One region of the Hafnia paralvei genome, then DNA from elsewhere that is predicted to be linked to it. Evidence: predicted binding sites of a transcription regulator. Region 1 holds the regulator's gene; each other region holds the start of a gene.
The links. Region 1 encodes CRP, which controls carbon source genes, mostly activating them, when cyclic AMP is high. Its sites were predicted from a motif close to ATGTGANNNNNNTCACAT; they were not measured.
Positions count from the first base shown of each region.

Region 2: the regulator CRP is predicted to act here: its motif matches at 850-867, upstream of deoC (deoxyribose-phosphate aldolase).
Region 3: the regulator CRP is predicted to act here: its motif matches at 1,232-1,249, upstream of gntK (gluconokinase).

Region 1 is NZ_CP083737.1:4,351,582-4,353,858, reverse strand. It holds gene K9N75_RS20210 (YccS/YhfK family putative transporter) at 1-959, opposite strand, end outside; gene crp (cAMP-activated global transcriptional regulator CRP) at 1,003-1,635, opposite strand; gene K9N75_RS20200 (OsmC family protein) at 1,965-2,277, shown strand, end outside.
Region 2 is NZ_CP083737.1:744,098-746,374, forward strand. It holds gene K9N75_RS03455 (YjjI family glycine radical enzyme) at 1-672, opposite strand, end outside; gene deoC (deoxyribose-phosphate aldolase) at 1,118-1,897, shown strand; gene deoA (thymidine phosphorylase) at 2,130-2,277, shown strand, end outside.
Region 3 is NZ_CP083737.1:2,791,888-2,794,164, forward strand. It holds gene gntU (gluconate transporter) at 1-553, opposite strand, end outside; gene gntK (gluconokinase) at 558-1,094, opposite strand; gene araD (L-ribulose-5-phosphate 4-epimerase) at 1,458-2,153, opposite strand.

The sequences.
Region 1 (2,277 bases):
TGGTAATAGCAAAACTTTCCAACGGGGTTATCTGGGTGCTGATTAGCCAGCTTTTCCAGCGCGGCTAGCTCGTTATCCATCGAAAAATGTTTGGGGTAGCGGTGATACAGAATATCGCCAGCCACCGTTCTGAGCCTCTCTGATATGACTTGAGCGTTGCGGCGCAAAATAGCTTCAGCCTGACTTTTGGCGACTAGGCTTTGCACTTCATCGGGCTGAGATAAGCTAACGGTAATATGTTCTTGAAGATCCAATGCAACTTGAAAATAGCGCAGTAGACGTTTGTACTCAGGATTATGCACCAGAGATAACATGTGCATTTGTTGGTAGAGCTGGGTAATTAAGTCCATCACTTTTTGCTGGCGCTGTAGCAGCGGCGGCAAGGCCGTTTCTGGATCGATATGCTGAGTTAGCAAGCTATATTTGGCGTCCATATAGTCGCCTAGCTGCGTGTAGAGCTGGCTGAGATTTTCTCGGATCGGCTGCCCTTTCCATAAGAGAAACCAGAACCAAGTAAAAGCGCCATACCAGATGGTGCCAACAATATACAGCAGTGGCCCGTGCCAGATGGGAACTGTTCCAGCCATACTTAGCGTAAATATCGAAGCGACGAGTGCTGCGGGAAGAAGCCTAGCGTGTAGGGGGCTGATCTCACCGTTAACACCGAGCAGTAACGCAAGCCCAAGCATGATAAGCGGCAGCGGAATTTGCCATAGCAGGCATTGTTGTAACAAGAAACTGGAAAACGCGAATAGGCTGCCGCCAACGATTAATCGTTTGATGAAGCGCTTATGAGGAGTATCGAGCCCTGCAATGTTGCAGCAGGCTGGTACCAAAGAAAACATTAGACCAAGCTGTAGATTGCCGGTCAGTAGGCCAAATAAAACAGGGAGGCACAGCACCAGCGTTTGACGCAGTGCATAGTTGACTTCCGGGTGGTAGATAAACCGCCGCCACATAATGAAAGAAACCCGTGCAGCGATGCTACACGGGCATCATTTATCAGCGAGTGCCGTAAACGACGATGGTTTTTCCGTGCGCGGAGATCAGATTTTGATCTTCCAGCATCTTCAGAATGCGACCAACGGTTTCACGGGAGCAGCCAACGATCTGGCCGATTTCCTGACGAGTAATCTTGATCTGCATACCATCTGGATGAGTCATGGCATCTGGCTGTTTTGCCAGATTCAGCAGCGTCTGTGCAATACGGCCAGTCACGTCTAAGAACGCAAGGTTGCCCACCTTTTCAGAGGTAACCTGTAAGCGGCTAGCCATCTGAGCAGAAAGGCGCATCAGAATATCTGGGTTAACCTGAATCAGTTGGCGGAATTTCTTGTAAGAAATTTCAGCAACTTCACAGGCTGTTTTTGCACGAACCCAAGCGCTACGTTCTTGTCCTTCCTCAAATAAGCCCAGTTCACCAATGAAGTCGCCCTGATTAAGATAGGAAAGGATCATTTCTTTACCTTCTTCATCTTTAATCAATACTGCAACGGATCCCTTAACGATGTAGTACAGGGTTTCCGCCTTCTCGCCTTGGTGGATCAGGGTACTTTTGGACGGATACTTGTGGATATGGCAATGAGACAAGAACCATTCAAGAGTCGGGTCTGTTTGCGGTTTGCCGAGAACCATTCGCTATTATCCTCTGTTGTTATCGCGGCCCTAATATCGGGATACTGATCCAGACAGTGTGCTTATTGTGGCACGGGGCTTTGCTTATTAACTTGTTATAGCACTGCATAATCGAGATATAGAGTAATAGGCTAAGGTAATTGTTTCCTAGAGTTATTGATCTATACCCGTTTCAATCCATAAAGATCCATTTCGGCATAGTTTGTAGCACAGCTTTGTTCAGGTGTCTCGTGTTGTCTCGCTTCAGCATCAGAAGTGAGGCCTCGGATTGCCTGTTTTTTACAGAAAGCGTAGTCTGATGACAGAATTTAACCAAAGGGGCGATAAACATGCAGGCACGAGTGAAATGGGTTGAAGGAATGACTTTTCTGGGCGAATCGGCTTCAGGACATCAGATTCTTATGGACGGAAACGCTGGTGATAAAGCGCCAAGCCCAATGGAAATGGTATTGATGTCAGCAGGGGGGTGCAGTGCCATTGACGTAGTTTCCATTTTACAGAAAGGACGATTGGACGTGCGCGATTGTGAAGTCAAATTGACGTCTGAACGTCGCGAGGAAGCTCCGCGCTTGTTTACCCATATCAATCTGCATTTTATTGTCACGGGCAAAGGCCTTACGGATAAAGCCGTTGAGCGCGCCG
Region 2 (2,277 bases), 1.1 Mb from region 1:
AGGGCCGTTAGCGATGTGTGGTTTACTGCATTCACAGATGTTGCTGGCGGCTTGAAGCAGTAGGGATTGCGGAGTGATTTGCGGATCGTAAATAAAGGTTAGGTTTGGTGCAACCTGCTTGAGCTCTGCATCTACGCGTAAAATCAGACGCGTCAGTATGTTATCGCTAGGCCCGATGTTAGCGTGCATAAAGGCATCAGGTAAAGTGCGATCCAGATAACGCCAGAAACGTTTTATGCGGATATATAATTCGTTTTCTGTTAGAATTCCAACATAAGGCAGCAGTAAGCTGTCTAAGTGACCGAGAAACACCGGCATCGATGTGACGGAAGGAACATGGTGGTACAGGATGCACAGCATATTCAAGGCGTCGTCAAAATCCTGTGCTGGCTCTAGCTCCAGATACTCCGATCCCTGTGCCAGAAACTTGACGTAATCCGGCAGAACGTAACGTGGTTTGTACGGAGCATGGCCTTCGAACATATCGCAAATTACGCCGTCATCCAGTGCCTGACGCGCCTCTGGCGGTAGACTTGGATAGGGTAATGCGTTCTCGGCCTCAAGAGCTAAAAAGTGACGTTTTTGCTCTGGAGAGAGCGTTTCGCTAGTGGCAATTTGCTGGCAACGCTGTAAGAAAGAAGGTAGTGAAGTCGTATCGATGGAATTTGTCATAACGCCTCTCTGCGGGCAATAGTCCTGTTTGACCGTCATTCTAAAGATGATGAGCTGGCAATCTATTGATCCTGATATAGGCTGGTAGAAGGTAATGCCTTTTTCATCGATATAAGAGGTTATTTCGTGATGCTAATCACATATAATCTCGTGACGTTACAGTCTGTTTTTCATTGACTGTGATGTTGAGCACAAATGTGACGGAGGGTTTTTGTTCAAATAGTAACATATGATGTTGACCATGAAGGGCCATATGCGGTGAGAAGGATCTCAGTTGCTTTCCGGTCTTTAGCCGGAACAGTATCTTCAAGGAACCAAGTCCGCTCGCCAACGTATTGGGATACCTTCAAGGCTTACGCGTTTAACGTGAACAGTGAAGCCTCCGAACCCTAAATCATTGTGTCTGAATCTCGGCCAAGCCAGTTCAGCCAAGTTGGAGAGTAAAATGACTGATTTAAAAGTTGCTGCAAAACGTGCGTTACAGTTGATGGATCTGACCACTCTGAACGAAGATGACACTGATGAAAAAGTGATCGCCTTGTGCCATCAGGCAAAAAGCCCAGTTGGTAATACCGCAGCAGTTTGCATCTATCCACGTTTCATTCCTATCGCGCGTAAAACGCTGCGCGAACAAGGCACCCCTGAAATTCATATCGCAACCGTAACCAACTTCCCACACGGTAACGATGACATCGCTATTGCTCTGGCGGAAACCAAAGCGGCTATCGCTTACGGTGCCGACGAAGTTGACGTGGTATTCCCATACCGCGCACTGATGGCTGGCAACGAGCAGGTTGGTTTCGACATGGTTAAAGTTTGCAAAGACGCCTGTAACGAAGCTGGCGTATTGCTGAAAGTGATCATCGAAACTGGCGAATTGAAAGATGCCGCACTGATCCGTAAAGCGTCTGAAATCTCTATCAAAGCGGGCGCTGACTTCATCAAAACGTCAACCGGTAAAGTGCCTGTTAACGCGACTTTAGAAAGCGCTGAAATCATGATGACCGTGATCCGCGATATGGGCGTCAGCAAAACCGTTGGCTTTAAGCCAGCGGGTGGCGTACGTACCGCTGAAGATGCTGCCGAATATCTGGCTCTGGCAGGTCGTCTGCTGGGCGATGACTGGGCTGATTCCCGCCACTTCCGCTTCGGTGCTTCCAGCCTGTTGGCTAGCCTGCTGAAAACGCTGGGCTATGACACCAAAGGCACTGGCAGCGCTTACTAAGTCTGCTGGTTCTTGACGCTGATCTGCATGGTTTCTCATGCAACAGCGTCAATGAATGAGAGATTAAGCGAATCTTTTGCCGCGACGGTTTCGTCGCGGTCATTGTTAGTACTTGAATTGAATAGATGATGCGGGGCGTTCCGCAGAACATACCTCTTAACCTACACCTATATCTGATGTCTTGAGCTTTGACTCAACGAAAGAAGATATAAATCAGCAGGGGGATACAACCTTGTTCCTGGCACAAGAAATTATTCGTAAAAAACGTGATGGACATGCTCTGAGTGAAGAAGAAATTCGCTTTTTCATCAATGGCATTCGCGACAATACAATCTCTGAAGGTCAAATTGCCGCTTTAGCGATGACCATTTTCTTCCACG
Region 3 (2,277 bases), 1.6 Mb from region 1:
CCACTAAACCGATAGCAATCATCCAGCCAAAATCCGCATTCATCTGAGCCGCCAGCAACATCGGTACGGGGCCAGGCAACAAGAACGCAGCAGCGCTGGCCACGCCAGCAAACAGTGGGATCGCCATTTTGACAACGTTACCGTTAGTGCGACGCGCTACGGCAAAGACCACGCCAATCAGCAATACAATGGCGACATCGAAAAACAGCGGTAGTGCACAGACTAAACCCGCAATCCCTAGCGCATAGTGAGCGCGTTTTTCGCCAAAGCTTTTCAGCAGATGAGCGGCGATTTGATCCAGCGCCCCTGTTTCATGCAGAATTTTGCCAAACATTGCGCCTAGCGCGACAACGATAGTCAGGAAGCCAAGGGTGCCCCCCATACCATCCTGCATAGCCTGAGTAATTTTGCTCAATGGCATGCCTGAGAAAATACCAGCACCAATAGAGACCAGCATCAGTGCCACAAAAGCATGCAATCGTGCTTTCATGACTAAAAAGAGTAATAGCAATACAGAGCCGACAGCGGTGCCGACGAGAGTCATGGTATCCACAGATTTATTCCTGAATCGAACGTTGTTGGATGTGTTTCAACGTGTCAGCAATGACCGCGTCGAGTGGCTGATTGATATCAATGGCGCAAACATCCTGTTCATCCGCGTTAGGCACTTCCAGTGCTTCAAACTGAGAAACCAGCATTTGAGGTTTGAAGAAGTGTCCCTTACGGGCCTTCATACGTGATTCGATGAGATCGAAATCGCCATCCATATAGATAAATGAGAGGTTAGCGTTACCTTCACGCAGTCGGTCGCGGTAACGTTTTTTCAGTGCAGAGCAGACAATTACGGATACATCGTTGGTGCGCTGCATGGCAAATGCAGCGTCGTTCAAAGCACTCAGCCACGGAGCACGGTCTTCATCATTCAGCGCATGACCTTCGGACATTTTATTAATGTTGCTACGCGGGTGTAGAAAATCGCCATCTAGGAAACCACACGACAATTTTTGAGCCACTGCGCTTGCGACAGCAGATTTGCCGCTGCCAGATACGCCCATCACGACATACACATGGTGAGGTTTTAGTGTGTTTTTCATAGATTGGCTCCAGACATTGAATGGTTGGTTGGCGCCGAATAACTATTCTTCGCCAATGTTACCGGTAATTGTTATCGGTAACATTGTCAGCGGCTTTACATAAACTTGCAATGTGAGCCAGCGCACAAAACCTTCTTGTGTGATCTATATCTCATAATTAATTAGCATCAAAACAATCACCATGAGAATAGATAACAGAAATGTAACAGTTATTGATGCACTGACAGGCTTGAGCTAAATTGCCTTTAGCCCCAACTTTGTTGATGGGAGTTATTATTTCTATATAAAATCAGTTAGTTAATCGATTATGAGAGCATAAAAAAAGAGCGCTTATGCGCTCTTTTTGCTAACGATAGACTGCCACTACTGCCCATAATATGCATTCGCTCCATGTTTGCGTAAGTAATGCTTGTCGAGCAGTTCTTGCTGCATATCCGACAGCTGTGGGCTAAGCTGACGCGTAAAAATAGCCATATACGCCACCTCCTCCAATACCACAGCATTATGCACTGCGTCTAACGCATCCTTACCCCAAGCAAATGGCCCATGTGAATGAACGAGCACAGCAGGCATCTGATCGGGATCTAGATGAGATTGCTGGAAAGTTTCAATTATCACCTGACCTGTCTTCCACTCATAATCATGCTGAATCTCTGACTCAGTCATTAAGCGTGTGCAGGGAATGTTGCCATAGTAATAATCAGCATGTGTTGTTCCCCAAGCGGGAATGTCCAAACCAGCCTGTGACCAAATCGTCGCGTGCCGCGAGTGCGTATGCACAATTCCGCCAATATGAGGGAATGCCAAATAAAGCCCGCGATGAGTTTCGGTGTCTGACGATGGTTTCCATTTACCTTCCACCACTTCACCGGAAACGATATCGACCACGACCATATCATCAATACCCATTCCTTCGTAATCCACCCCTGATGGTTTGATGACCATCAGTCCACTTGCGCGATCAACCCCACTTACGTTGCCCCAAGTGAAAGTGACCAGACCATATTTTGGCAACGCCAGATTGGCCGCCAGCACCTGTTGTTTCAATTGTTCCAGCATGAGTTATCTCCCGCGTTAATAACCTTATTGTCTAGAACACCATCCGGTTCGGGTATGGGAGAACTGGCTACAAAGCGCGAGTGAATTAGCTGAATAAGAAAACGTGGGAACATCGACAGTCGTG